Regions from separate parts of the Dechloromonas sp. TW-R-39-2 genome, predicted to be linked through region 2. Evidence: riboswitches for the same ligand, from Rfam matches in the RefSeq annotation. Region 2 holds a riboswitch; each other region holds the start of a gene.
What was found. A riboswitch is a leader RNA that binds a small molecule or an ion and turns the genes downstream of it on or off. The one in region 2 is predicted to bind cobalamin.
Positions count from the first base shown of each region.

Region 1: linked by a shared signal. The riboswitch ahead of GBK02_RS13165 (TonB-dependent receptor) and the one ahead of cbpA (modified peptide precursor CbpA) in region 2 are both predicted to bind cobalamin.
Region 3: linked by a shared signal. The riboswitch ahead of bluB (5,6-dimethylbenzimidazole synthase) and the one ahead of cbpA (modified peptide precursor CbpA) in region 2 are both predicted to bind cobalamin.

Region 1 is NZ_CP045202.1:2,708,062-2,718,060, reverse strand. It holds gene GBK02_RS13195 (carbohydrate porin) at 1-258, opposite strand, end outside; gene GBK02_RS13190 (iron transporter) at 261-806, opposite strand; gene GBK02_RS13185 (biopolymer transporter ExbD) at 889-1,314, opposite strand; gene GBK02_RS13180 (MotA/TolQ/ExbB proton channel family protein) at 1,317-2,060, opposite strand; gene GBK02_RS13175 (energy transducer TonB) at 2,062-2,694, opposite strand; gene hemP (hemin uptake protein HemP) at 2,802-2,975, opposite strand; gene GBK02_RS13165 (TonB-dependent receptor) at 3,110-5,209, opposite strand; cobalamin riboswitch at 5,360-5,557, opposite strand; gene GBK02_RS13160 (YbhB/YbcL family Raf kinase inhibitor-like protein) at 5,717-6,280, opposite strand; gene GBK02_RS13155 (helix-turn-helix transcriptional regulator) at 6,381-7,163, opposite strand; gene GBK02_RS13150 (hypothetical protein) at 7,315-7,692, opposite strand; gene GBK02_RS13145 (Crp/Fnr family transcriptional regulator) at 8,043-8,741, shown strand; gene GBK02_RS13140 (hypothetical protein) at 8,802-8,996, shown strand; gene GBK02_RS13135 (hypothetical protein) at 9,485-9,955, shown strand.
Region 2 is NZ_CP045202.1:819,327-829,325, forward strand. It holds gene ubiA (4-hydroxybenzoate octaprenyltransferase) at 1-193, shown strand, start outside; gene ubiD (4-hydroxy-3-polyprenylbenzoate decarboxylase) at 190-1,665, shown strand; cobalamin riboswitch at 1,680-1,886, shown strand; gene cbpA (modified peptide precursor CbpA) at 1,972-2,139, shown strand; gene cbpB (peptide-modifying radical SAM enzyme CbpB) at 2,136-3,509, shown strand; gene GBK02_RS04070 (N-acetyltransferase) at 3,572-4,069, shown strand; gene GBK02_RS04075 (hypothetical protein) at 4,073-4,477, shown strand; gene GBK02_RS04080 (CHASE domain-containing protein) at 4,474-7,197, opposite strand; gene GBK02_RS04085 (YitT family protein) at 7,299-7,907, opposite strand; gene GBK02_RS04090 (hypothetical protein) at 7,940-8,662, opposite strand; gene dacB (D-alanyl-D-alanine carboxypeptidase/D-alanyl-D-alanine-endopeptidase) at 8,659-9,999, opposite strand, start outside.
Region 3 is NZ_CP045202.1:488,459-498,457, reverse strand. It holds gene GBK02_RS02440 (cobyric acid synthase) at 1-1,327, opposite strand, end outside; cobalamin riboswitch at 1,384-1,579, shown strand; gene bluB (5,6-dimethylbenzimidazole synthase) at 1,621-2,376, shown strand; gene cbiB (adenosylcobinamide-phosphate synthase CbiB) at 2,373-3,287, shown strand; gene cobD (threonine-phosphate decarboxylase CobD) at 3,280-4,272, shown strand; gene GBK02_RS02420 (cobalamin-binding protein) at 4,269-5,159, shown strand; gene GBK02_RS02415 (cobalamin-binding protein) at 5,164-5,955, shown strand; gene GBK02_RS02410 (hypothetical protein) at 6,012-6,344, shown strand; gene GBK02_RS02405 (SCO family protein) at 6,341-6,928, shown strand; gene GBK02_RS02400 (ABC transporter substrate-binding protein) at 6,982-7,887, shown strand; gene GBK02_RS02395 (diguanylate cyclase) at 7,884-9,971, shown strand; gene GBK02_RS02390 (TonB-dependent siderophore receptor) at 9,993-9,999, opposite strand, start outside.

The DNA of each region.
Region 1 (9,999 bases), 1.6 Mb from region 2:
TGCGTCCTTTTCAACAGCCTTCAGGCGCACCGTCAGTTCCGGCTCCTGTTCCGAAAGGCGTGGGCTGTCGAGGCCTTGGGCGATTTTCTCGTTCTCGCCCTTGAGTTGCTTCACTTCCTTTTCCAGATCGGCGTTGCGCGCTTCCAGTTTTTCCATCCGGGCCAGCAGTTTTTCCAGTGCGGCATCGCTCGGTGCGGCGAGTACGGGCAAGGCCAGCCCCGCTGCGACGAACGCAGCGCTGATTTTGGCGAGGCGCATGATCAGTAGCCGCCTTTTTTACCGATACCGACGTAGGTGAATTCGTATTCGACTTCAAAAGGCTTGAACCACGGGCGAACGCCGGTTGCGCGGTCGGTGTGGCGGCCGAAATGCGAATGCGGGTTGGCCGACGGCGGAAGAATGTTGTATTTCACCTTGTACTTGCCCGGGCCAGCCAGCTTGATGTTGTCGCCGTAGTGTGGCCCATCGTTGGCCACCATCGGCATGAAATCGCCGGCAACCTTGAAATCGCTGCCGATTTTGCTGACTTCGAATTTGACAACCAGGTAAGGAATCCATGCCCCTTCTTCAAAACCGTTCGGGTTGTTGGCCAGTGCGTGAATGTCGGCTTCGATGTGAATGTCCGACTCGGTGGCCTTGCGCATGTGGCCTTCCGGTTCCATTTCAACCGGCTGCAAATAAACGGCGGCGATTTCCATGCCGGCCCGTTGTTGCGGTACGCCGATCGGATATTCGATAGCCAGGGCCGGTGCGGCCAGTGCAGCAGAAATGGTCAGTGCGGAAACAAGTTTTTTTATAGTCAGCATTGCAGAACTCCCTGATGTCTCTGGCTGGCTGGCAAAGACGGGCTTTGCATTGCTGGCTTGAGAATGAATGAAATGAAACGAATTAGTGCGCGTCACTACCTGGTTGTGTCACGAAACCGATCTTGGTCAGTCCGGCCCGACGTGCGGCGCTCATGGTTTCAGCCACGGCTTCGTAGCGGGTGTTGCGGTCGGCCTTGAGGTGCATTTCGACGTGCGCATCCTGGGCGACTGCGGTCTTGAAGCGTTCTTCGAGGGTGCTGCGGTCTACCCCTTCGGAACCGATGAAAATGTGGTTGTCAGCATTGATCGCCACCTGCAGCGTCATCGGCTTTTCCGGTGTCGGCGTGCTGGCTGCGCGCGGCAGGTCGACCGGTACCGAATGCGTCATCAGCGGTGCGGTGATGATGAAAATGATCAGCAGCACCAGCATCACGTCGACCAGCGGCGTCATGTTGATTTCCGCCGTCGGCATCTGGTTCTGTTGCGAATTGAAGCTGCCCATCGCCATGATTACGCGACCTCGGCAGCAGCGCGGGCGCGCATCGGGTGGATCTGGGCGCTGTTGGCGACAAACGGCTTGCCGACCGTGAAGAAGGCATGCAGGTCGTGGGCGAAGGCGTCGAGATCGGCCAGGATGACGCGGTTGGCGCGGGTGAAGGCGTTGTAGGCGAAGACGGCAGGCAGCGCAACGGCCAGGCCGGCGGCGGTCATGATCAGTGCTTCACCGACCGGGCCGGCGACTTTTTCCAGTGCGGCCTGACCGGAGATGCCGATTGCCACCAGCGCGTGGTAAATCCCCCAGACGGTGCCGAACAGACCGACGAACGGTGCCGTGGCGCCGGTCGTGGCGAGCAGCGTCAGGCCGTTTTCCATACCGGCCTGGGTGCTCGACAGTTGCTGGCGCAGGGCGCGTTCCATTTGTTCGGCCGGGTCGAAGCGGGAAGCCAGGCGGCCGGTTACGGTTTCGCAATCGTGGTTGCAGCAGTTGGCCTGCTCGGCCAGTTGCGCGTAAGGACTGTCGCTGCCGGCATCGCGCAGGCGCTCGATCCCTTCGGTGACGCTGCTGGCCGCCCAGAACTGGCCGACAGCGCGGGCCGAGCGACGAACGGTCCACCAATCCCAGGCTTTGGCCAGGATCAGGTACCAGCTGGCAATCGACATGATCGCCAGAATGATCGCGACGCTGTGTGAAATGGCATCGCCTGCAGCCCAAAGGTGGGCGAAGCCGAAAGCGTTTTGCGTGGTTTCCTGCATGTTATTGCTCCAATTTGAAAATGATGGGTACCAAAACCCAGCTTTGAGTCGGGGTGTCGCCACGGCGGGCGGCGACGAATTTCCAGTTCTTGACGGTGTTGACCGCAGCGTTGTCGAGGCGCTCGCTGCCGGAAGATGTCTTCACTTCAACCTGTTCCGCCGTTCCCTGCGGGCTGACCAGGACGCGCAGCATGACCTTGCCTTCTTCGCCCATGCGGCGTGACAGCGGCGGGTAGGGCGGGGCCGGGTTGCGCAGGTAGTCGGCGTCGAAACGGGCTTGCGTCACCGCCGGTGCGGCCGGTGCCGGCGGGGCCGGTTTGACTTCGGGCGGGGCGGCGACCGGTGCGCTGGGCGCCGGAACGACGCTTTGCGTGGCTTCGATCTGGGGCGTCGGGGCTTTGGGGGCCGGGCTAGGCTGCCTGACCGGTTGCGGCTTGACGACCGGCAGCGGCTTGGGTTCCGGTTTGGGTTCGGCCGGTTGCAGCAGGTCGACGACCAGCGGTATTTCCATCATCTGCGGGACGACGGTCTTGGCTGCAAAAATCAGCAGAAAGATGCCGACATGCAAGCCGATGACCAGTGTCAGCAGGCTGCTGCGTCGGCTGTTTGAAGCCTGGGATAGGGTGTAACTCATGAATTTCGTTTTCCGGATTGTCCCGAGCCGGCCGGAAAAAACCCTTGGCTGGCTGTACATGCTGGCTACGGGAACGAGAGGTACAACGGAGATCGTTGGTGGCTGGCCTATTTGGTCAGGATCAGCTTGTTTTCACGCGTCACGCGCAGCAGGTAGCGTTGGCCGGCGTGCATGATTTCAAGCGTTACAGCGCCGCGCAGCAATTCACTGGTGTCTATCCGCGGCAAATGGGTGCCGGATAGCGGTGGTGTTGCGGGTGAAGGCTGGGAAGGCGGGTTCATGATATTCCTGCAAATGAGAACTTGTCGCAATTTTACGTAAACGCGAATCGTTGTCAATTACATTCGTTTGCAATTTGTCGATCAAACGTTATATCTGTCGCCTGCCATTCCCAGTCAAAGTGCTCTCTTGTGCCTTAGAACGTGAAGCGCATGCCCAAGCGCAGGGTGCGCGGTTCGATCGGATGCACCAGGCGGCCATCGATGCCGCCGCCGCAACTGCCGTTGGCGGCTTCGCTACGCGTGCAGGCGCCGCCCCAGTATTCGATGTCGTTGGCTTTCTTGTCGAACAGGTTGAGTACATCGAGTGTGAATTGAAGCTGGCGATCGTAGCGGTAACCGGCTTTCAAGTTGGTCATCCAGAAGGCCGTCGATTTTTCATGCGCCGTTTCTTCAAGGGCGTAGGCCCCGATATAGCGCAGGCGCAGGCCGCCAAAATAGCGGCCGCCCTGGTCGGCCGTCAGGCCGAGCGAAGCGGTCAGCGGGATGGCATTCGGTACATGGCGTCCGCCGTTATCGGCGTTGGCTGTCTTGAAGCGGGCTTCGGACAGGGCCAGATCGGCATCGATGATCAGGCCATCGGTCGGCACGATGTAGTTGGACCATTCGATGCCGTGCCGTTGCGAGGCGCCCTTGGGTTCGGTGATGCCTTCATCGCCGATGAACACCAGCTCGGAGGCCAGATCCATTTGCCACAGTGACAGGCTGGTATGCCAGCCGCGCAGTGGCGCGGCACGCATACCGATTTCCGAGCCGCGGGCCTTGACTAGCAGCGGGACGGCCATCGTCGCCGAACCGTCCTGCGGGTTGGTTCTTGCTGTTGCACCGCGTACATCGTTGCTGTGGAAGCCGTTGCCCCAGTTGGCGTAAAACTCGGTGGCGCCGAGCAGGTTGAAGGGGCCGATGGTGATGCCGAGTTTGGGGCTGGTCTGGCCGGCGCTGATATCGCCGCCATTGCTCATGTTGTTGGCGCCACCCAGGGCGCTGGCCTGGGCCCGGATTTCGTCGCGGCGCAGGCCGATGTTGCTGCGCAGCCATGGAGTCCACTGGCTACGCGCTTCGAGATAGAAACCGAGTGCTGTCTCGTTGATGCGGTCTTCGCGGACGGTGTTGGTGCGCTGGCGATTCTCCGTGCTGTACAGGCCAACGTGGCTGATCCGGTCCTGACGCAGTGAGACGCCGGCGGTAATTTCGCTGTCCTTGAACTGTGGACCGAGAAACCAGCTGCGGCTGGCCTGGCCGCCCCAGATGCGTCGCTCGTCAGCCTGCTCGTGCTGGTCGCCATTCAGTCCGTTGATGTAGCCGGACGGGGCGGAGAAAAGATTGAGCCCGTAATCGATCAGATATACGTTGGCCCGGGTGGCGCCTTCTTCACCGGTTCTGGCCCATTCGCCGGACAGGCTGTAGCGGTGCGTTTTGCCGCCATCGTTGGCTGACAGCGCACCGTAGCGACCGATCTCGCCGCTCTGGATGGCGCGTTCCGGAACATGTTCGGTGGCTCTCCAGTCCGCCTTGTAAGCCATTGCCGTGACGGCGTAGCCATTGTTCGTCGTACCGTTCGAGAGACGCAGCACGATATTCGTCTTTTTCAGGTTTTCCGGCTGATCCCAGGGGCCGTCGTTACCGGCCAGCTCCAGTGCGCCGAGCAACTGGTGACCGGCCATTTCGCTGCTGCCCGCCGTCACCAGGCGGCGAAAACCGTTGCGGCCGATGCTCATGTCGACAAACGGGCTGGCCAGGCTACGCTGATAATCGATCCGGGCCGAGCCGGCCGTGGCGAAATCGCCATCGTCCGCTGCATAGACGCCCTTGCGGTATTTGACGCTGGAGATCAGTTCCGGGATCAGGAAGTTCAGATCCATGTAACCCTGACCATGGCCATGGGTGACCATGTTGGCCGGCATGCCCATGACGTGGGTTGAAAAGTCGCTGCCGTGATCGAGATTGAAACCGCGCAGGAAATACTGGTTGGCCTTGCCGTCGCCGGAGTGTTGCGTGACGATCATCCCCGGCACCGTTTCAAGTACTTCGGCCGGCCGCAACAAGGGACGATTGGCCAGTTGTTTGGCGGTGACCGTTCCTTCGGTGGCCGAATCGGCAACGCCGATCAGATTCTGCTGGCCGCTGCTGACGGTCACTTCTTGCAGCGTCGGCACGCCGGCCGCCTGGGTGCTACCTGAAAAAGCAAGCAGCAGGGCGGCTGTCAGGGGCGATGTTCTAAACGATTTCACTGGCATGGGGAGTCTCCGCAGGCGGGGGAGATTCGAAGGGGCGCGCTGGGCGCAGCGCGATCGCCGCAACGGGAGTTTCCCGTGGGCAGACAAGCCGGACGAACGAAAAATGGCAGCACGCACAAACCTTTCATCAGGGACACCCCGCCCCATCATTGGTTGGAAAGTTGTTGCGGCAGGTCTCCTGGCTCTCGGTTCATCGCGCTTCGCTGCCTTCCCGGTGTGAGCCAGTGGCAAGAGTGGCGAAGCGCTCGCCGATAACAGTTGCGGGGGCAGCCCCGGATTTCGAGTCAGACTCGGCACCGGATTCCCTTTTAATCCCCAGAATGGGGAACCTTCAACAACTTTGATTCTAACGGTATGGTGGCCTGAGCGTCAATGATGTTTCTACTATGGGTAGTGCCTGCGAATATTTTTTCTACTGTATATGGTGGTTTTTGAATTTTTTAGAACACCGTACTCCTGTTTGCCAGACCGCTTGAAGTGGATGTAAAAGAGAGCTGGGCAGTTTGATCAGTTCGCTTTGGCGCGACCGTAGTGGGCCACAAAACTGGCCTTGCCAAGGGTGTTCGCATTGATCATGTAGCCGGCCAGTGCTGCGGTGGCATCGGCCGGGATTTCGATTTTGGCTGTCTTCAGGGCGTAGACCGTGAAAATGTAACGATGCGCTTTGTCACCTTGCGGCGGACAAGTGCCGCCCCATCCAGCGACACCGTAATCGATCCGTACATGCTTCGCACCGGCCGGCAGTTTTGCGCCACCGACCGCCCCGGCATCCGCCGCCAAGGCGTGCACTTCGGCGGGCAGATCGATGACTGACCAATGCCACCAACCCGAACCGGTCGGTGCATCTGGATCGTATACGGTGACGGCAAAGCTTTGGGTGCCGGCGGGGGCGCCGCGCCACTGCAAGGCGGGCGATTTGTTTTCGCCGGAGCAACCGAAACCATTGAACTCGAAACGCTTGTCGATCATGCTGCCGGGCTTGATATCCGGGCTGCTCAACTCGAAATCGGTCGCCACAGCGAAGGTCGACGTAGCGGCAAGTGCGGCGGCAAGAAGAAGTTTACGCATCATTTGGACTCCAGAAAAAGGAAGGCCAATGATGACCACAGGAAGCGCGGCGCGCTAGCTCTGGCGCGTCAATTGCTGTGCGTTGCAGTCCATACTGCAGCTTTCATGAGCGCAAGTGCGACGGTGCATAGCCAAAGCGCTGGCGAAACGCCGCTGAGAACCGGCTGTGTGAGTCGTATCCACAGCGCGCCGCAATTTCCGAAACCTGCAGGCTGGAGGATTGCAGCAAGGCCATCGACGCTTCGAGGCGAGCCTCACGCACGCATTGACTGACCGAGGTGCCTTCTTCCACCAATCTGCGGCGCAGCGTGCTGGCGCTGAGCAGGAAGGCACGCGAAACGCTGGCCATGGTCCAGTCGAATTCGGGGCGTTGCCCGACCAGCCGGTATACCCGGTCTGTCCAGCTCAAACTGTGCGTCGGCGTAAAAACCAGACCGCGCTCGGCCAGCAGCAACAAGACCTCCAGCGCCCGGTGTTCGCGAACGGCATTTGACGCGCGGGGATCTTCAAGCGCCGCCAGTGTATGGCTGAAGGTCGCCGTGAAAGCCTCATCCGCTTTGGTCATCGCGCAACTGCGCAATATCGGTGTCGCGGTGAACTGAGCAAAACGTTCGAAAAACTGTTCAAGCAACTGCGGCGAAAAACTGATGATGCGCGCCTGGTAGGCGCCACCCGGATCAGCTTCGTTGATCACATCCCACTGCGTTGCGCGCGGGATGAGAAATACCTCGTTGGCACCAAACTGCTTGTCACCGAGCGGGGTGGATAAGCGTTTGCGGCCGGAAATCACCCAGCCGACCAGATCGTCACGCATGGTGAGGGTGCGCACCGTATGCGAGATACGCGTGTTGATGGTCAGGGCAGAGACGCCAGCGGGTGAGTTCATCCGGGTGTGTGGATAGTGCAAGGAAATTGGGCGATTTTGGCGTGTCGACCGTAGCACGCAGGAAGATCGCTTGACGGGCAGCATTTGCCGCACGGCGCAGCGTGCTGTCCCAGCCCCCAGGCTGTGGCGGCCATGGGGTGCGTCAACCGGCTCAACGTTTTGCCGCGGGGGCCGGCGCGTCAATCAGCCGATGAAATGCCTCATGGACATCAAAGAATGCTGCATCCACATCGGCCAGCTTGCCTTTGCATTTGCCTTGCAAAGCGTTAATCGTTGCAAGCAGCGGCGTTGCGTCCGAAGACTGGATGCCCTTGGCCAGTTTCTCCATCTCGGCAGCCTGGGCGCAGGCGTTGCGCGAACGCTCCTTGCCGGGGCGTGCATGCCAAATCGGCGCGAGCACCGCATGGAACGCATCAACATCTTGGGGGAAATCGTGATGATGCTTGTGTCCCGGGTTTTCGGCCAAGGCGGCAGTGAGCCAAAGTGCTGACGAAACGGTAAAAAGCATCCTGCTAAGTTTGTTGATCATGACATTCCTGAAAAGAGTAAAAACTTCGATATTTGGGGCGATCCATACGTTATCCGAACTGCCGTATCAAATCACCTGGCATCCGGTGATCATCTGTGTCTCCGGCCCGGCTTTCAAACCTGATCTTGTGCCGCCATCGTTGGCAGGCTTGGGTTGTAGCGCGGGTCAATGGAAAAGCGGCAGGATAGCAAAATGTTGCGAGAGCCTCCAAAAATACGAATGAAATGTAGTTATTTGGTATGGGAGCTACCTAGGGCCTTCGGATTGTTTTGATCTAAATCAAGCTGCGCCTGAACATCAGAGGCACATTGCACGCTCAACTGTTCCCGCAGCCTGAGCTAGGAGAAGCAATGCGCGATGTAAAGTCTGTCCAGATTGATACCCTGTTGGGTCGAATCCCTTTGTTTGGAGGACTTTCCTGCGACGAGACTCTCGAAGTTGGCAAGGCCTGCCAGACACTGCATCTCGAAAAGAACGACATGCTGTTTCGATCCGGGAATGGGTGCTCTGGTCTGCTGATCGTGATGTACGGCCAGGTGAAAGTGGCATTTTCATCACCCCAGGGCACCGAAAAGGTCGTCACTATACTGGGCGCAGGGCAGAGCTTTGGACAGACCGAGCTTATTTTGGATCAGCCCTACCGGGCTCATGCGCAAGCACTGGATGACACGCTGGTGCTACAGATCTCGAAAACGGCAATTCTTGATCTGGTCGCCCGCAATCCGGGCTTCACCCATAATTTGCTAAGTTCTCTGTCGCAACAAACGCACGACCTGATGGTCGATCTGGAAGGGTACACGCTGTGTTCCGGCGCCAAGCGCGTACTCACCTTTCTGTTGCGTGAAGCAGCCAATCAGGAATCATGTCAGGAAGCCACTGTCATCAGGCTGTCTGCACCTAAAAGCGTCATTGCCTCTCAGTTAAGTCTGAGCCCTGAGCATTTCTCCCGGACTCTCCACGAATTGAGCGCGCAAGGTCTCTTTACCATCCAGGGGCGCGACATTCACATCAACAGCATCTCGCGATTACAACTGGATTTAGTCGCCTAATCAGGATTGGTCAGCGCTAGTACCCAATCCCCCCTTCCTTTCACTACCTTGGCTCGATCAATGATGGTTCTCGAGACTAATGCGATTTACACCGTTGAACTGTGCAGCGGAGATGTCCAGCAGTGGAAATACCTCGGTCAAGACAGCCGGGGATTGGTTTGGTGGAAGGATGTGGAAACCAGGCAGGAATTCAATGAGGCTTCCCTGATGTATGCGTGGCGCGTGAAGGAAAAAACACCTTCACAGAAGCCGTAGTCAAATCACTGCACATAGAGATAGGTTAGAGAAAAAGCAACGAGATGCCTATTTTCAGGCTGGAGTTTTTTTCTCTCGGCGGCTCGACTTCCAGCATCAACCGCATTCTAGAGTCATGTTGCGGGTGGGCTATCGGCTAAATAGCCGGTGACTGACTCCACGAAGCAGTTATCTGAAAATCCGCCAGGCTTCTGAGCCTGTCTTTGGGGATGCTTCATACCTGGCTTACGGCAGGCAGCTTGATTTCAATAGCCGTATACCGGAAAGTTGGCTGAATTGGTGCTATCGGCCATCTGCGGACACTCGATTACCGTGCCCCAAAGCAGACATTGCTCTGAGTCAGTTGTCCGGCATATTGATATTGTTATACTGACAGCCAACATTCCAAGTGACTGAATACAATATGCTTAGTGCAATATATCCGGCGTCAGCAATATCAATTGCCATGCGGACCCGAGCGTCCGTGTAAACACTGTTAGGTGCCACAAATGCGTCGTATCTTCTTACCGCTTTCTCTCGTATTTTTATGCGGGATTTCGCATGCTGGCATTTTGCCGGAAGCACAACGAGAAGAATTGCTCTCTCTCGTGCTTCAAAATTTTTGGGGAAAAGCAAAGCTCTCCAATGGTCAGTTTGCCCAACCAACCTCGGAGAAGGACAGAATTACAGTGCCAATTTCAAGAGCCGTGGCTAATCGCGCCTTTGATGTTGGCGAAGTTTCGGGCCTTGCCGAATGGTGCGGCCTTGATTGGCAGTCAAATTACACCTCACTCACGGGTGGCGCACGTAACCGAGGGTTTAGTGACAAGCAGGTTGCTTTTGTATCCTTTTTGCATGGAGCAGCCCAAGGACACATAGCATCGGCAATGTCCAAGTCGGGAGCATGTAGCTCACAAGATCGAACAAAAATTGAGCAGTTGTTTAATCAATCCAAAGCACGGGGCTTGGATGGCACCTAACACACCAATCCACCGGACCTTCGGCAAGCTGCGCTTGCCGAAGG
Region 2 (9,999 bases):
CTGGATTGGCCATGGGCGGGGTTGCGGCCCGGTTTTCTTTCTGGCGCTGGGCATCACTGCCGGGATCATGGCGGTTCATTACCGCTGGATTCGTCGGCGCGAGCGCATGGCGTGCTTCAAGGCTTTCTTGCATAACAACTATGTCGGCGCGGTGATTTTTGTCGGCATTGCTCTGGATTTCTGGCTCAAATGAAATATCACGACCTGCGCGACTTCATGTCGCAACTGGAAAAAACTGGCGAACTGAAGCGTGTCGCGGTCGACGTCGATACGCGTCTCGAAATGACCGAGATCTGCGATCGCGTGCTGCGCGCCGAGGGACCGGCCATTTTGTTCGAGCGGCCGGTCAGCGGGACGACCCGCCACGACATCCCGGTCCTCGCCAACCTGTTCGGCACGCCCAAGCGCGTCGCGCTCGGCATGGGCGAGGAGTCGGTGCAGGCCTTGCGCGAAGTCGGCAAGCTGCTCGCCTACCTGAAGGAGCCGGAACCGCCGAAAGGCCTCAAGGATGCCTGGGACAAGTTGCCCATCCTCAAGCAGGTGCTGAACATGGCGCCGAAAACGGTGTCGAGCGCGCCGTGCCAGGAAATCGTCTGGGAAGGCAAGGATGTCGATCTGGCGCGCCTGCCGATCCAGCATTGCTGGCCGGGTGACATCGCACCGCTGATCACCTGGGGCCTGGTTGTCACCAAGGGCCCGCACAAGAACCGGCAGAATCTCGGCATCTACCGCCAGCAGGTACTCGGGCCGAACAAGGTCATCATGCGCTGGCTGGCGCATCGCGGCGGCGCGCTCGATTTTCGCGAATTCCAGCTGGCCAATCCCGGCCAGCCTTTCCCGGTCGCCGTCGTGCTCGGCTGCGATCCGGCGACCATCCTCGGTGCCGTGACGCCGGTGCCGGACTCGCTGTCCGAATACCAGTTCGCCGGCCTGTTGCGCGGCGGCAAGACCGAGTTGATCAAGTGCATCGGCTCCGCCCTACAGGTGCCGGCTTCGGCCGAAATCGTGCTCGAAGGGGTGATTCATCCCGGCGAAACGGCGCTTGAAGGGCCGTACGGCGACCACACCGGTTATTACAACGAGCAGGCCGAATTCCCGGTCTTTACGGTCGACCGCATCACGATGCGCAAAAAGCCGATCTATCACAGCACCTATACCGGCAAGCCGCCGGACGAGCCGGCCATTCTTGGTGTGGCACTGAACGAGGTGTTCGTGCCGCTGCTGCAGAAGCAGTATCCGGAGATCGTCGATTTCTACCTGCCGCCGGAAGGCTGCTCGTACCGCATGGCCATCGTTAGCATCAAGAAACAGTATCCCGGCCACGCCAAGCGCATCATGTTCGGCATCTGGTCCTTCCTGCGCCAGTTCATGTACACCAAGACCATCATCGTGGTGGATGACGACATCGATATCCGCGACTGGAAGGAAGTGATCTGGGCGATGACGACGCGCATGGACGCGACGCGCGACACGACGCTGGTCGACAACACGCCGATCGACTATCTCGACTTCGCGTCGCCGGTCGCCGGCCTCGGCTCCAAGATGGGCCTGGACGCGACCAACAAGTGGCCGGGAGAGACGACGCGCGAATGGGGGCGGCCGATCGTCATGGACGACGGCGTCAAGAAGAAGGTCGATGCGATGTGGCAGGAACTAGGCCTTTAGGATGGATTGACCCACGGCGTAGCGCCTTGAGAGAATCCGCCCTCCTGCTGGAATCGAAATACGGAACACGGTGCAAATCCGTGGCGGGCCCGCCGCTGTAACCGGGGACGAAGACTGCATGGTCGCCAGACCAGCCACTTGCGAGGCTTACCTCGCCGGGAAGGCGCAGCGCTTCGGCTGATCCGGAAGCCAGAAGACGATTCGATTCCTGACTGGAGCCAAGGCAAGGGCTCCGGCTGAGTGCATGCGACAAGCGTGCCCTCAGCCGGGGCCCTTTTTGTTTTTTGTCTTCTCGAGGAGTGGAAAATGTCCCAGATCGTCTCTCAAGTCGCGTCCAACGCTGTTGAAACCCAGCCGGCTGCTGCGCAGCAAGCGCAGCCTGCCGCCCCGACCATCGCCATCCGCAAGAGTTGCAACCCGGATGGCATCGGCCTGTCGCACTATGTGCTGATGGACCGGAAGGCGGCCAAATGAACGCAGTGCTCGCCGAGCGTGCCGCCCGCGGCATGCTTTTCCAGCCGGTCGATATCGGCCACCCGGTCTATGCCGCGGTGACTGATCCGCAGACCGCTTTCTGGGCGCTGGTCGACAAGACCAAGGTTCACGAAGCCGGCCGTGATCCGGCCCTGCTCGCTGCCTATGGGGCCAAAGCCGAACAGTTTGAGCAGGAACTGCATGCCCTGCGCTTCGGCCTGAAACCTTCCGGCGTTTATTTGAACCCGACCGAGCGCTGCAATCTCAACTGCACCTACTGCTATCTGCCCGATGCCCAGCGCAGCGGCGGCAGTCACATGCCGGTCGAAACGCTGCTCGCCTCGCTCGGCAAACTGCGCGACTACTTCCGTTCGGTGATGCCGGCCGATCGCAAGCCGCGCGCCATTTTCCACGGTGCTGAGCCACTGATGAATGCACCGGCCGTCTTCGAAGCGATCGACGCCTTCGCCGACGATTTCGTCTTCGGTCTGCAGACCAATGGCACCTTGCTTGACGACAAGGCGCTCGATTTCCTGACCTCGCGCAATGTCAGCATCGGCCTGTCGCTGGACGGTCCGGTGGCCGACATTACCGACGCCACCCGGCGGACCTGGGGCGGCAAGAGCGTGCACGACAAGGTGCTGCGGGCGATGGACAAGCTACGCGGCTACGGCTCGTGGAGCGTGATCACCACCTGCACGACAGAGAACCTGCCCTACCTGACGCGCATGGTGGAGCTGTTCCACGCCCACGAAGTGCCGACCTGCATGCTTAACACCCTGCGTTGCACCTTGCCCGGTGCCCGTGGGGTCAAGCCGGCCGACGGCGACATGGCCAAAGCCTTCTTCGCCGCGATGGACCGGACCTACGAGCTCTACCAGGAAACCGGGCGCAAGCTGATGGTGGCCAATTTCGCCAATATCCTGATCGGTATCCTGGCCCCGACGGCCCGCCGGCTGATGTGCGACATCTCGCCCTGCGGCGGCGGTCGTGCCTTCTTCGCGCTGGCCGCCGACGGCAGTCTTTATCCGTGCAGCGAGTTCATCGGCCTGCCGCGCTTCAATGGCGGCAGCTTGCTGACCGGCGGTGTCGAGGCGGCGCTAGCTTCGGCTGCCTTCAAGGAGGTGACGACGCGTGACGTCGACCGGTTCAGTCCCTGCGGCGATTGCGCCATCCGCCACTTCTGCGGCTCGCCGTGCCCGGCCGAGGCCTTCGAGATGAATGGCGGCATGGACAAGATCGGCGCCTTCTGCGATTTCTACAAGGAACAGGTCAATTACGCCCTGCGCTTGATCGCCGACGGCAAGGCCGATGACTATCTGTGGGACGGCTGGGACGAGGGGACGGAAACCGTTTTTGCGCTGAATTGAGTCCGAAGGGGGAGGGCGCTTTAAGATGGCGCACTCTCCCTTTTTCTCTGGTACTGCTGTCGATGACCTCCCCGCTTGCCATTTGCCCGACCGATCTGACGTCCTCGCAGCATGCGCTGGCCTTCATCGACTTGCTGGAACACTACGCCCGTGACCCGATGGGCGGCGGCGAGGGACTGACCGATTACGCCAGGACGCATCTGGTCGAACAACTGAAAGCCCAGCCGACCTTCCGCGGTGCACTGGCGTTTTGGGGCGAAAAGCCGGTTGGCCTGATCAACTGCTTTACCGGCTTCTCCACCTTTGCCGCCAAACCGCTGCTCAATATTCACGATCTCGTCGTCCGTGCCGATGTGCGCGGCCAGGGCATCGGCCAGGCGCTGCTACAATGGGCCGAAATGCAGGCTCGGCAACTCGGCTGCTGCAAGCTGACGCTGGAAATTCTCGCGAACAATCGCCCGGCCATGCGGTCGTATGAGCGCGCCGGTTTCGCGCCCTATGTGCTGGACCCGGCTGCGGGCCAAGCCTTGCTTATGCAGAAATATCTTCAGGAGGTTTGAGTCATGTCGGAACCCGTTACAGTCGTTGAAGTGAATGGCGTGCGCGCCTCGCTCGTCCAATTAACCCACTTCATCTATGGTTTGCATGCCATCGCCGTTTTTGTTGGCATCACCTCGGCAGCAACGGTGGCCGGCGGTTTCGTCTTTGGACTGCCATCGCTCTGTGCCGTCTTCCTCAACTACCTGAAACGTGGCGAGGTGCGTGGTACATGGCTGGAAAGCCATTTCCTGTGGCAGATCCGAACTTTCTGGTTCACGCTGCTCTGGCTGGTGGTCTATGGCCTGTTGATCGTGACGATTATTGGCATTCCGCTCGCCTGGATACTGATTGCCGTGCTGGGCCTGTGGGTCGGCTATCGCGTTATTCGTGGCTGGGTTGCCCTGTTTGGCGAGCGTTCGCTGGGCTAGACCGGGTCGACCGCAGCAGCCGGCTGGCCGGTTTGTTCCAGCGGTAGCGCGAAGCGAATTCGCGTGCCGCCCTCGGCTCGGTTCAAGGCGCAAATATTGCCACCGTGGGCATGGAGAATCTGCCGGCAAATTGCCAGGCCGAGGCCGGTGCCGCCGGCGCCCGTGCGAGTCTTGCTGCTTTGGATGAATTCATCGAAAACGGCTTCCAGCTCTTCCGGCGGTATGCCGATCCCTTGATCGCTGATTTCGATCGTCAAGCCGGCTACGGGTGGATCGCCCAGGTTTTTTCCGGGAAGCTCGCCCGGTTTTGCCGTTAATTCGATGACGCTGCCGGCTGAAGAGAACTTGACGGCATTGCTCAGGATGTTGCGCAGGACCTGGCCGAGCTTGAAAGCGTCGCAAACCAGTGCAAGCCCCTCGGGCAAGGGGTGAATGGTGAGTTCGATGTCTTTTGTCTGGCGCAGGACTTCAATGTCGCGTGCAGCATCGCGAATGATCTGTGCGAGTGTTGTTCGTTGCATGTTGAAGGACATTTTGCCCGCCTCGAGCTTGGATAGATCGAGCAGGTCGTTGATCAGCACCATCAGCCGCGATGCACTGCCGACGATGTGCTCGAAATAGGCATTCAATTTCGGCAGCGGCGCCGAATCGCCCACGGATTTCTGCAGGCCTAGTCCGCCGAACGACAGGATGGCGTGCATTGGTGTGCGCAACTCATGGGAAATGTTGGTCAGGAAGGTGCTCTTGGCACGATTGGCTGCTTCGGCCGCCTCCTTGGCCTGAATGGCGTCAGCCGTGCGGATTTCGACCAGTTCCTGCAAATGGTTGCGATGGTTTTCCAGTTCGATTTCGACCAGTTTTCGTTCCGTGATGTCGATCCGGCTGCCGGCAATATAGCCGCTTGGCGTGCGCTGTTCGGTGATCAACAGCCAGCGGCCATCGTCGAGGCGTTGTTCGAGCATCTTGCCGCAAGCATTCTGATGCTGGTGGATGCGTTCTTTGAGCCATGCTTCCGGATCGGCCTGCGCCTCGGGGTATTGTCCGCGTGCAATTCCCTGGCGAAGAATGTCTTCGAAGCGTGTGCCGGTGACCAGCAGGTCGCGGCTGGTTTCGTAAATCTGGCGATAGGTTTCGTTGCAAATCAGCAGGCGGTCTTCTTCGTCGAAAACGGTGAAGCCCTGCGTGATGCTGCTGATTGACTCGATCAGCAGGCGGGAGGCTTTCTCAGCGGCAATCTTGCTGACTTCCAGGGCCAGCGCCGCTTCTTTCTCGCGGGTGATGTCGGTATGCGTGCCGATCATGCGCAGAGGTTTGCCATCAGCGTTGCGGCTGACGATCATGCCGCGATCGAGTATCCATTTCCAGCGGCCATCCTTGCATTTGACGCGGTGTTCGCTGAGGTAGTGGCTTGTCTTGCCATCCAGATAATCGTGCAGGATCGCCAGGGTGGCCGGCATGTCGTCCGGATGTACGCGCTGGCTCCATTCTTCAAGTCCGTCGCCGATTTCATGCTCATCAAAACCGAGCATTTCCTTCCAGCGCCGACTGAAGAAAACAGTGCTGCCGACGATATTCCAGTCCCACAGGCCATCGCCGGTGCCTTCAATGGCAAATTTCCAGCGGTTCTCGCTGTCCTGATAGTCGCCGGAGATTTTTTGGGCGCGCTGGATCGCCTGTTCGCGGCTATTGACCACGCCCCAGAGAATCAAGGTCAGGAGCAGGCTGCCCAGTGTGCCGGCAATCCTGATGTCGACTGCCCGCCCGGTATCGATCATGGCCTCGAACGACGGCAGGGATTCCTGGCGAATCACCCAGGCGTGGCCGTTGATCGAGAGTTTCTGGCTGGCCGAGTAATGCGAAACATGAGGGTTGGCCAGTGAGAGCTTGCTGTTGCTGTCGTACATCAGGTGATCGGGATCGGCTTCTTCGCCATCGAAGATTTCAATGTCGATGTCCTTCGCCTGATCGCCCAGCAGGCCGCGCATCATGTCGTCCATCCGAAAGGCCGAATAGACCCAGCCAATGGTGCTGACACGTCGTTCTTCGACGGTGTCCAGGTTACTGCCATTGAGATAAACCGGAAAAAGCATCAGGAATCCGGGCTGGGTTTTCTGTCCGTCTTCTTGTATCAGCCGAATTTTTCCGGAAATTGCCGGGCGGCCTGTTTCGCGGGCTTTGTCCAGTGCTTCGCGGCGAACCGGTTCGGCATACATGTCGTAACCGAAGGCTCGCAGATTCCGGTCGTTGAATGGCTCGAGAAAAATGATCGAGGTATAGACCGGGCGCTCTCCTTCGGGATGAATCCTGAAGTCGGGAAAACCTTCCTTGCGGATGTTTTCAATGTGGCGTTCCTTGTCGCGGGCGGGCACCAGTTGGGCATAGCCGACGTCTTGAAGGCCGATGTAGCTTTCTTGCAGGTGCAGGGTTGTGACGTAGTCGCGAAACTCGTCACGTTCGACTGAGCGGGACGCAGCAAAAAGGCCGGCGGTACCGCGCAAGACCTGTTTGTAGGTAGTCAGGCGCTGTTCGATGCGCAAGACGATGTTTTGTGCCTGGGCGTCGAAACGAGCCTGCAAGGCCTGGTTGGCATCATCCAGAGCGGCGCGTTGGGAAATGTAGGTGGTGAGCAGTCCGATGACCAGGACGAGCCAGGGTAGCTGCCTATTGGGAAGGAGACTTTTGTCGCGCTGTGGCGCCTTGCTTTGGTTGCTGGAATGCATGCGGAGTCTTCCGGGACGACTGTCTGTTTGCCCTCGCCGAACCGGGGGCAGCGCCATTTGTTACATTGTAACGCCTGTTCTGCCCGGCCAAAGGGCCTCTCTCAGATACCCATATATCGGCCGGATTTATGGTTGACCGCGATAACCAGGTTGAGTGCCAGCGCACCGATGATCGACAGGCCGACGCTGAGCGGGTCGCGGATGAATACGGCGGAAGCAAGAATCAGCACATCGGCCGCCATCTGGAGCTTGCCGGCCCGCCAGCCACGGGTGTTTTGCAGATGAATGACGAGAATCCCGAGGCCGCCGAGGCTGGCCTTGTGGCGAATCAGGATGAGTAGTCCGACACCGGCCATGAAACCGGCCATCACGGCAGCGAACAGGCGGTCGACCGAATTGAGGCTGATCAGCGAGGGCAGCACTTCGGTGTAGATTGCCAGCAGGCTGACCGAGAGCAGCGTCTTGATGGCAAAAGGCCAGCCCATCGAGCGCACGGCGAGGTAATAAAACGGCAGGTTGATGATGAACAGAAGCCAGCCGATCGGCCAGTGGCTGATGTAGTGGATCAGGAAAGCAATGCCGATCGTCCCGCCGGTGAGCAGGCCGGCATGGCGAAAGAGCAGGACGGCCAGGGCGACAAACAGCGGCGCCACGAGAATGGCCTGGGCATCTTCAAAAAGGGTATGGCGAACGGCGGATTGCTGGGTCATGCTGGGCTGGCAGGGGAAATCAAGCCGGCAGTCTACCGGAAAGCCTGGTTGCGATAGTGCCTGATCATCTGCAGCGAGCGGGCATAGGTGTGATGCAGTTGCGCAGCGTCGTAGCGATGTTCGCTGCCCACCGGGCAGGCCAGTCGGGCGAGGCAGGTGAAGGCGCAAGGCGAATCGGCTTGCAGGCGATAGTCGCTGCAACGCGCCAGGTCAAAGTGGCCGTCGAGCAGTGCATTGGCCGGGCAGGTCGTGATGCAGGGGCGTTCGGTGCACGACAGGCAAGGCGAGGGCGGGTCGGCTGGTTTGTCACGGTCGACCGGTGTCTGGGCCGGAAAATCAGTGTCGCTCAAAACGACGGCGCGGTAGGCGTACCAACTCCCCCAGCGGGCATCGACTCCGATCATGAACGGCGATGGGTGGTGCCAGCCGGCCAGTTGACCGAGCGCCTGCAGCCCGATGATCTGCTCGCCGGGATAGAGGATGCGATAGTGATGCTCCGGAAGTTCCTCGGCAAACAGTTGCCGGAGTGTGGCCACGCAGTGATCGTCGATCGGGTCCTTGCTCTCCCCCGCGGTCGGGGCAACGCACGCCCACAAGCGTCGCCCGCCGTGGCCCAACAGGATGAGCTGTGTTTCACCCGCTTGCGGCATCAGTTTCTGGCGAATATCGGATGGCAGGTCCGCCAGGTTGAACACTGCCTGGCGATTCAATCCGGCCGCATTCAGCCGGTCGACCGGGAAAAGGGCAGGCTTCATTCGTTTTCCAGCAGCGGCGTTTTTTCGCCCGGCCTGCGCTGGGCAACCCAGAGCAGCAGCGCGTCGATTGCCGCGCTGCCGGCCTGGGCTTTCGGGTGGTTGATCAGGAAGGTCACCGCATAGCGCCGCCCCTGCGCATCCAGCGCATAGCCGGCGCCGGTCTTGACGCCGTCGAGCGTGCCGGTCTTGATGTGGGCCCGGCCAGTGGCATCGGAGCCGCTCAGGCGTTTCTTCATCGTCCCGTCGATGCCGACAATCGGCAGGCTGGCGATGAACTCTGGCATGACCGGGTTTTTCCAGGTATCGAGCAGCAGTTTGTTGAGGCTGTCGGCGCTGATTCGTTCACGGCGCGACAGACCTGAACCATTTTCGATTTCCAGCTCGGCGAAGCGTAGACCGCGACTGTTCAGCCACTCGCCGATACGCTGGCGAGCGCGTTCGGCCGTCGCCGGGGCGTCGCTGTTGCCGAGGCTGAGAAAAACCTGGCGGGCCATGACGTTATTGCTGTACTTGTTGATGTCGCTGACCGCCGCCGTGAGCGGTGCCGAATCGTGCTGGGTCAGCAGTTTGGCGCCGACCGGCACGGCACCGCTGCGGATCTGGCCGCTCAGGCTGCCGCCGAGTTCCTTCCACAGGCTGCGGATCAGTCCGCCGGCCTGGGCGTCGGCCGGCAACGGCGAAAGATTGAGTGATTTTTCACCGCACAGGGCGTTGTAGGTGCCGGTGAATTCCAGGCGATTGCCGTTGTTTTCCGGGATCAGGCGGGCATTGATCAGGTCTTTCCAGTTGCTGCTGCAGCCGCCTTCGCCAGCGCGCAGCTGGTTGTCGACGCGCAGCCCTTCGCTCGGCGTTTCCAGCAGGATGCGCGGCTTGCCGTTGTCCGGCTGCAAGGTGAAACGCAGCGCCCGGAAATTGAGCAAAAGGCCATCCGGGCCGACGTTGTACGGCCGCATCGGCTTGTCATCGAAGGCGCCAGGGTCGATGGCCGGGACATTGAATGCCGTCCGGTCGAGCACGACATCGCCGTTGATCTGCTGGATGCCGCGGACGCGCAACTGGCGCAGCAGCGACCACAGATGCTCGATGGCGAAGTGCGGGTCGCCACTGCCTTTGAGATACAAATTACCGTTCAGGATGCCGTCGACCGCGGCATTCTCGATCCATGCCGTGGTTTTCCAGGTATAGGCCGGGCCGAGCAGGTCGAGTGCGGCATAGGTCGTGACCAGCTTCATGACTGAGGCAGGATTCATCGCCTGGCCGGCGTTGTGGGCGACCAGCGGTGTATTGCTGTCTACCGGCTGAACGACGACGGCAACGCTGCTCGCCGGAATCTGTGC
Region 3 (9,999 bases), 330 kb from region 2:
GCGCGGTCAACGCCTCGGGATGATCGAAAACGCCATGACAATAAGTGGCAAAGACCTGGTTGTCGGCTGAAACCGCCCCGTCCGTCCGGCCATCGGCCAGTTGTACCGCTGCCTGCCCCAGACCATCGCCGCGTGTCACACCCAGGTGAATTTCGTAACCGGTCATCGCCGGATTGCCCGGCAAGGCAAGATGGCCGCTGACATTGCGCAACTGTTTCTCGGTTTCCAGCGTCGTTTCCAGATCGAGCGCCGCCAGCCCCGGTGTGCTGCCCGGCTGGCCTTCCAGACCCAGCGGATCGTGAATCATCCGCCCGAGCATCTGGTAGCCGCCGCACAGGCCGACGACCTTGCCACCGTAACGCAGATGTTTCTGGATCGCCGTCGCCCAGCCTTGCTGGCGCAGCCAATCGATGTCGGCCCGCACGGCCTTGGAGCCGGGCAGGACGATCAGGTCGGCGGCCGGCGGCGTTTCGCCTGGGCCGATCCATTGGAAATCGACCTCCGGATGCAGGCGCAGCGGATCGAGATCGTTGTGATTGGAAACGCGCGGATAAGCCGGGGCGACCACTTTCAATCGGGCCGTTTTTTTACCGTCGACCGCAGCGGTGGCAATCGCATCTTCAGCATCGAGCATCAGGCCGTGCAGGTAGGGCAGCACGCCGAGCACCGGCTTGCCGGTGCGTTCTTCGAGCCAGGTCAGGCCGGATTCAAGCAACGAAATATCGCCGCGAAAACGGTTGATCACGAAACCCTTGACCCGGTTCTGCTCGGACGGCGAAAGCAATTCGAGCGTACCGACCAGATGCGCGAAAACGCCGCCCCGGTCAATGTCGGCAACGATGATCACCGGACAATCGACCGCCTCGGCAAAGCCCATGTTGGCAATGTCGCGCGCCCGCAGGTTGATTTCGGCCGGCGATCCGGCCCCTTCGACCATCACTGCGTCGTATTGCGCGGTCAACCGCCCCCAGGAGGCCAAAACGGCCTGCATCGCCCGTGGCTTGTATTCCTGGTAGTCGCGCGCATTGAGGTCCATCGCCACTTTGCCGTGGATGATGACCTGCGACTTCTTGTCGGTCGTCGGCTTGAGCAGCACCGGGTTGAAATCGGTATGCGGCAACAGGCCACAGGCCAGTGCCTGCAGCGCCTGGGCCCGGCCGATTTCACCACCGTCGACGGTGACCGCCGAATTGAGCGCCATGTTCTGCGGCTTGAACGGCGCGACATTGATCCCGCGGCGCTTGAGAATCCGGCACAAAGCCGCGACCAGCGTGGATTTACCGGCATCCGACGTGGTCCCCTGGACCATCAGTGAAAAGCAGGACATAGCGACCAAATGTGAAAAAAGTCCGTAATTATGGCACCATCGGCCCCGCCCATTTGTTTGGGCAAGTGTCTCCGGGTGTCGTTCAGCCAACGCTGGACGGAGAATCGGGAAGGCGGTGCAAATCCGCCACGTGCCCAACGCTGTAAGGATGACGGGCGATGCATCAGGCCACTGGACGGGAATACCGGCCGGGAAGGCGCATCGCCAGGCTGAATCCAAGTCAGAAGACCGGCCGGGAGACGAATTGCAGGCTGTCAGGCCCGGCAGCTGTTTCATTTCCAGAAGGGGAATCCATGGAAAACCAAGCCACACCGATGGCACCCGCCTTTTCCGACGCCGATCGGGCCGCAGTCTATCAAGCCATTTTCAACCGCCGTGACGTGCGCGGCCAGTTCCTGCCGACGCCGGTGCCGGACGATGTGCTCAGCCGCGTGCTGATGGCAGCGCACCACGCACCCTCGGTCGGTTTCATGCAACCGTGGAACTTTCTGCTCGTGCGCTCCGACGAGGTCAAGCAACGCGTGCATGGCATCTTCGACCAAGCCAACCAGGAAGCGGCCCAGATGTTCCCGGATGGCAAGCGCGAGATCTACAGCAAGCTCAAGCTGCAGGGCATTCTCGAAGCGCCGATCAGCCTGTGCATTACTTGCGACCGAACGCGTACCGGCCCGGTTGTCATCGGCCGCACGCACATTCCGACGATGGACCTCTACAGCAGCGTCTGCGCCGTCCAGAATCTCTGGCTGGCGGCCCGCGCCGAGGGCCTGGGCGTCGGCTGGGTGAGCATTTTCAATGAAACCGAACTGCAGGACGCGCTCGGCATTCCGCACCATATCGTGCCGATTGCCTACCTGTGCATTGGTTATGTCAGCCATTTCCACGACAAACCCGAACTTGAAAAAGCCGGCTGGCTGCCGCGTTTGCCGATCGAGAACCTGGTTTATTTCGAGCAATGGGGTGCCACGGATTCCGGCCAGAACGAGCCGTTGACCACAGCATTGCGCGACATGCAGGCCGACATTCAGGGACCGGGCATTTTCCCGAAATGAATCTCAGCATCGACGCCTTTGCCATGCCGCTGGCTGCTCTTGCCGCCGTCCTGCTCGACCGTGTACTCGGTGAGCCACGGTGCTGGCATCCGCTGGTCGGCTTCGGCAATTTGGCGTCGATGCTGGAAAAGAAACTCAACAATCGACACATTTCCAGCGGCTTGCTCGCCTGGCTGCTGGTCGTCGGTCCCTGGGTCGGGCTGGCCTTCTGGCTGCGCCCGTACGCCCCCTTCGCCATCGATATCGCCCTGCTCTACTTCGCCCTCGGTGCGCAAAGCCTGGCCGAACACGCCGAAGCGGTCGCCCGGCCATTGCGCGAAGGCCGGCTGGACGAGGCGCGGACGCGAGTCAGCTGGATGGTTTCCCGTGAAACATCGCAACTCGATGAATCCGGTATCGCCAAAGCGGGCGTCGAATCGGTCCTTGAAAACGGCAACGATGCAATATTCGGCACGCTGTTCTGGTTCGCCCTACTCGGCGGCCCCGGCGCGCTGCTCTTCCGGCTGGCCAACACGCTCGATGCGATGTGGGGCTACCGGACCGAACGCTACAACCTGTTCGGCCGCTTTGCGGCGCGTTTCGATGATCTGCTCAACTGGCTGCCGGCCCGCCTGACGGCGCTGACCTACGCCCTGCTTGGCCGGACGTGCAACGCGCTGGCCTGCTGGAAAACCCAGGCGCCGGGCTGGGAAAGCCCGAACGCCGGGCCGGTCATGTCAGCCGGCGCCGGCAGCCTCGGCGTACTGCTCGGCGGTTCGGCGATGTATCACGGCCAGGAAGAAATCCGCCCGCCGCTCGGCACCGGGACGGCCCCTCTGGCCGCCGATCTTGGCCGGGCGATCACCCTGATCCAACGCAGCCTGTGGCTGTGGCTGGCCGTCTTTTTCATGATTGGAATCCTGCATGCTTGAGCATGGCGGACGCCTGCGCCAAGCCGCAGCCCGATACGACATCCCACTCGACAACTGGCTCGACCTGTCGACCGGGATCAACCCGAATTGTTGGCCGGTGCCTGAATTGCCGGCCGATTGCTGGCTCCGCCTGCCGGAGAACGACGATGGCCTGGAAGCGGCAGCCGCTGCCTATTACGGCAACAGCAATCTGCTGCCGGTCGCCGGCTCGCAAGCCGCCATCCAGTTGCTGCCGCACTTGCTGCCGCGCGCCGTTGTCGCCTGCATCAGCCCCCTGTACGCCGAACATCCGCACGCCTGGCAACGCGCCGGCCATCGCCTGCGTTTCCTGCAGAACGCCACATTGCCGCGCGCCCTGACCACAGCCACACCGTATGTGCTGATGTGCAATCCGAACAATCCGACCGCCGGCCGTCACCCGCGCGATGTCGCGGTCGACGCGGCCATCCAGCTCAAAAAGCGCGGCGGCTGGCTGATTGTCGATGAAGCTTTCATGGACCCGACGCCGGAAGACAGCCTGACCGCACTGGCCGGCACAGCAGAAGCGCCGAACCTGATCGTGCTGCGCTCGATCGGCAAGTTTTTCGGCTTGGCCGGGGCGCGGGTCGGCTTCGTTTTCGCCGCCCCCGACCTGCTGGCCAAGCTGGCCGAACTGATCGGCCCGTGGTCGGTCGCCGGGCCATCGCGCGTTGCCGCCCGGCTGGCCTTGTCGGACACCGCTTGGCAGGCCAACGCCCGGATCGAATTGCAAGCCGCCGCCGCCCGCCTGCATGCTTTGCTGGCACCGCTGGGCGACGTCAGCAGCACAGCCTTGTTCGCTACGCTGAACGCGGCAGAAACCGGCGAACTGCATGAGTTCCTCGCCCGGCGCGGCATTTTGACCCGCCATTTCGACCAGCAGCCACTGCTCCGCTTCGGCCTGCCAGCCAATGAAGCCGAGTGGCTGCGCCTGGCCGCCGCCCTGAACGACTGGAAAGCCGCATGAAAAACCACCTTTTTGCCCTGTTGACCGCAGCACTCGCCTGCAGCCCGGCCAGTGCTGCCGATCTGGTCTTCAAGGACGATACCGGGCAGGAAGTGCGTCTCAAGGGGCCTGCCAAACGCATCGTGACGCTCGCGCCGCATGCCGCTGAAAGCCTCTTCGCGGCAGGCGCCGGCAGCAAGCTGGTCGGCACCGTCGATTACAGCGACTACCCGCCGGAAGCGAAAAAAGTCGCCCGCGTCGGCGGCTATTCGCGCATCGACCTCGAAGCGGTGGCGGCGCTCAAGCCAGATCTGGTGCTGGCCTGGCAAAGCGGCAACAACCTGACGCAGGTCGACAAACTCCGGGCGCTCGGCCTGACGGTCTACGTCTCGCAACCGAACAAAATGGAAAATGTCGCCGACCAACTGATCCGCATGGGCCAGCTGGCCGGCACCGAAGTCGCCGCCAATGCAGCCGCAGAGCAGTTCCGCAAGCGTCTCGAAGGCTTGCGCAAGGCCAATGCCGGCAAGCCGAAAATCCGCGTTTTCTATCAGATCTGGAAATCGCCGCTGATGACTGTCGGCGGCCCGCAGATCATCAGCGATGCGATCACGCTGTGCGGTGGCGAAAACGTTTTCGGCCAGCTGCCGCAGATGGCGCCGACGGTCAGCGTCGAAGCCGTGCTGGCGGCCGATCCGGAAGCCATCGTCGCAACCGGCATGGGCGATGCCAAGCCGGAATGGCTGCACGACTGGGATAAATGGACGCGGATGACCGCCGTCAAGCGCGACAACCTGTTCCATATCAATCCGGACATCATGCAACGCCACACGCCGCGCATTCTCGATGGTGCAGAGAAACTTTGCGCTCATCTCGATGTCGCACGCAGCCATCGTCCAGCCAAGTAAAACCATGCCCCGTCTGCCGCAACGCATCGTCTGCCTGACCACCGAAACCGTCGAAGTCCTCTATGCCCTCGGCGAACAGGACCGCATCGTCGGCATTTCCGGTTACACCGTCCGTCCGCCCGAAGCGCGCAAGGAGAAGCCCAAGGTCTTCGCCTTCACGACCGGCGACATCGACAAGATCCTCGCCACCCAGCCTGATCTCGTTCTCACCTTCTCCGACCTGCAAAGCGAAATTTCGCGTGACCTGATCAAGGCCGGCGTGCCGGTCTACGCCTTCAACATGCGCAGCGTCGACGACATTCTCGGGATGATCGAAACGATCGGCCGGCTGGTTGGCGCGCAAGATAAGGCGCTGGCCATCGTCGCCGGGCTGGAAGCTCAAATCGCCCAAGCCAGAGCGATCGCGGCCGAACGCTTGGCCAAAACCGGCAAGAAGCCGCGCGTTTATTTCGAGGAGTGGGACGAGCCGCTGATCAGCGGTATCCGCTGGGCTTCCGAGCTGATCGAAATCGCCGGCGGCGAAGATGTTTTTGCCGAACAAGCCCGCTCGCCGCTGGCCAAGGACCGCCGCCCTTCTGCCGAAGACGTGATTGCCGCCGCGCCGGACATCATCATCGGCTCATGGTGCGGCAAGCACTTCCGCCCCGAACGGGTCGCCGCCCGACCCGGCTGGCAGGAGATTCCCGCGGTCAACAACGGAAAAATGCATGAAATCAAATCAGCCGTCATCCTGACGCCAGGGCCGGTGGCAATCAGCGAAGGACTGCCTCAACTGCTCGAAATATTTGATCTGTAAGAAAGCAGCTCGAAACCCGCTGACTATAATCAGCCTCTCCGCCAAGGATCCAGACCATGAAAATCGCCGTATCGACCCTCTTGCTCAGCCTGCTCTGTGCCGCCACTCCGACTTTTGCCGCCGATGAAGGCACGGCCGCGCTGGAAGCCATCGGCCAGATCAACGGTACGGCACTGGCCTGCAAGCAGCCGGCACTGGTCAGCCGGGCGCGCAACTCGGTCGCCACCACGGCCCCCAAGACACGCGCCAATGGCGAAACGTTTGAAAACGCGACCAATGCCGCCTTCCTGGCTCAAGGCAAAGCCAAGTGCCCGGATGCCGCAACACTCGCCAACCAGCTCGGTGCCGCCGAACAACGCCTGCAAGCGGCCTTCAAGTCGACTCAATGATCCGTTTCTGCGCACTGCTGCTGATTGGCTTGTGGCTGGCTCCCCCCGCTCTGGCTGAATCATGGGAAGCCCTGCGCAGCAACAGCAGTGCCGGCATTATTCCGCGCTATCTCCTGCAAGACCCGAATGGTCGCTCGGTCAACAGTGAGGATTTTCGCGGACGCTACCAGCTGATTTCCTTTGGCTACACCTATTGCCCCGATATCTGCCCAACCACCCTGGTTGAAATGGCCGAAATTCTGAAGCAGTTGGGCGACAAGGCGGCACGCGTCCAGGCAATCTTCATTACGGTCGACCCGGAACGCGACACCGGCAAGGTGCTCAAGACCTATACCGAATTTTTCGACCCCCGCATTCTCGGCCTGACCGGCCCGGTCGCACTCGTCCGCCGCTCGGCAGACAATTTCAAGATCCGCTACAGCAAGGTTTTTGAGCCGGACACCCCGGCCGACCGTTATGCGGTCGACCATTCGGCAGGGATGATTTTGCTCGGCCCCGATGGCCAATTCATCAAAAAATTCCCCTTCGCCATGCCGGTTGGCGAAATCTCGCGCCAGCTCGAGGCTTACATCAACACGCCTTAACTGCAGGAAAACACTCATTGCATTGGCATAGGGGCTGAGGCTATAGTCTGCCGATGTACCGAGCGTTCCTGCGCGCCCTCGTATTACTGTTCCTGCTTGCCCCGATTGCCCGGGCAGGCGGTATTGCGCTCGTACTCAGCCAGCAGGGCGGACCTTACGCCGAGTTTTCAACTGCCCTGCAAAAAACACTGGAGGGCAGCAACTGGAACGTGGTCACTTCCGGCACACCGGAAACCATCGAACTGTCGGTCATCCGGACCGATCTGATCATCACCGCCGGCGCCGAAGCCCTGCGCCAGACCCTAGGCCGAAATAGTGCACAACCTGTACTGGCCACCCTCCTGCCCCGGCAAACCTACGAAAAAATCCTTGCCGATGCCGGCAAATTGCGCGGCCGAACCTCTGCAATCTACCTCGATCAGCCGCCAGTTCGACTCGCCACTTTTCTGCGTTACTTGCTGCCTGAACACAAACGGGTTGGAATGCTTCTGAGCAACGAAACACGCAATCTCTACAATCAGTACAAACAGGTCTTTTCAAACGCAAAACTGGTACTGAGCGGCGAGGACAGCGATACCGACAGCAGCCTGGTCACGGCGCTCGGCACCCTCCTGCCCCGGGTCGATGTCCTGCTTGCGATTCCCGACAGCTCAATCTACAAGCGTGACAACATCAAGTCGATTCTGGTCACCAGCTACCGCTACCAACGTCCGGTTGTCGCCTTTTCTGCTGCATTTGCCAGTGCCGGCGCCTTGGCTGCGATTTACTCGACACCGACCCAGATCGGCAACCAGACTGCCGAACTGATCAAGGCCAGCGGCGCCAATCTGCCACTGCCGCAAAGCCCGGACATGTTTGCCGTCAGCATCAATCGCAATGTTGCCGATGCGCTCAATCTTTCCGTCCCGGATGAAGCCACCATCCGGCGCGCCATGCTCGCCGAACGGGAACAACGATGAACCAGATCACCCTGCGCCAACGCCTGCTGCTCCTGACGCTGCTACCCAGCACGCTGATTGCAATTGCACTGGTCGCCTATTTCACTTACAGCGGCATCAATACGCTGGAAGCCGAGCTGCGTACCAAGGGGCTGTCCACAGTCCGCTACCTGGCACCAATCAGCGAATACAGCATCATTTCAGGACAGATCGAAAGCCTGCATTCACTTGCCCAGGCAACGGTTCAGGACTCCGGCGTCAAGGCAGCCATCATCGTCAATCAAAAAGGACGGGCCATGGCCGTCAGCGGCCGCGTATCGTTGTCGGGCGAAATTCTGCGCCAGACCCCGGACGGCCCGCGCCAGGTTGCCGAAAATGATCGCTGGGTCGCCTTCGGAGCACCGGTCGTTCGCTCACTCAATGAAGCAGACAGTCTGTTCGAGCCCCTCAATCCTGAACAAAAAGGAAGCCCGCCCGAGGTGATCGGGCATGTCTTCGTCGAGTTCGACAAGACAGAACTGAATGCCCGCCAGGCCGATCTCTTCCAGCGAGGACTGATCATTGTGCTGGTTGGCCTGATCTTGCTTGCGGCACTCGCCATTGCCATTGCCGACACACTCGCCAAGCCGCTGCACCAATTGGCGCTGGCTGTTCGCCAGATGTCATCCGGGCACTTTGGAACACGCGTCAATGCCACGTCCAGCGGCGAGCTTGGCATTCTTGAACATGGCTTCAATGAAATGGCCAATCACATTGAAGAAGTTCATCGCTCGATGCAGTCACGCATCGAGGAAGCCACCGCGCAACTCGCCTTCCAGGCCCGCCACGACCCACTCACCGGTCTTTTCAATCGCCGCGAATTCGAACATCGACTGGACCGCGCCCTGAGCAGCGTCCAGGCGGGTGGCGATGAATTCAGCGTGCTGTTCATCGACCTCGACCGCTTCAAACCGGTCAACGATACCTGTGGTCACCTGGCCGGAGACGAACTGCTCCGCCAGATATCCCAGCTCTTTCAGGGACGCTTGCGGGAAGAGGATTCGCTGGCCCGCCTGGGCGGTGACGAGTTTGGTGTACTGCTGGCAAACTGCAGCGGCCAGCGGGCACGACAAGTGGCTGACGACATTTGTGGACTGGCCGCCGCCTATCGCTTTATCTGGCAGGACAAGGTTTTTGCCATCGGCGCCAGTATCGGACTGGCCTCGGTCAATCGGCGCGTACGCAACATCACCGAAATTCTGGCGGCAGGTGATGCGGCTTGTTATCGCGCCAAGGAAAGCGGCCGGAACCAGGTTTGCGAACAAGAGACGCTGAATACCCAGGAGCGCCGCCAGGAGCCCGGCAACTGGGCCAGCCGGATTTCGATCGCGCTGGCCGATGATCGTTTGATCCTTGAAGCCTTGCCACTGGCGGCTTTGCAGGATGATGTCGTGACAGGACACCTGGTTGAAATCGGGGCCCGCCTGAATGAGCCGGGACAGCCGCCCATCGCCCTTTCCGCCTTGATGGATGCCGCCGAGCGCTATGATCTGGCACCCACCATCGACCTGCGCTTCATCGACTGCGCAATCGCTGCGCTGGCCAGAGCCAAACAGGCCCAGCGGACGCTGCACTGCCTCGTTCCGATTTCACGAGCATCGCTCGGCCAAAGCAAGGTGGTCGAGCACATTGCCCGTGGCCTGGCCAGCCATAACCTGCCGGGCAGTGGCTTGTGCCTTCTCTTCTCCGAAGATGTTTCAACACATCAGAGTAGCCAGATCCCCGAATTCCTTCGCCAGATCCGCATTCTGGGCTGCCAGGTCGGACTTTCCGATTTTGGTGGCGGACTTTCATCCTTCAGCCATTTGCACACGATTTCACCCAGCTATATCAAGCTGAGTACCAGCCTGACCCGCGATTTGGGTGGAAATCGGGCGTCGACCGCGCTATTGCGTGCCGTTCAAGAAATCACGGCTGACCTCGGCATTTATTCGATTGCCGAAAACATCGACGAAACCCCGGCTATCGAACAGCTCAAGGCACTCGGTATCAGCTATGCCCAAGGAAAGGCTATCGCACCATGCGAGCCTTTCGAGGTCTGGCTCGAAGGCGCGGTGATGCGCTAAGGATTCAAGTTCCCGACCAGACTAGAAG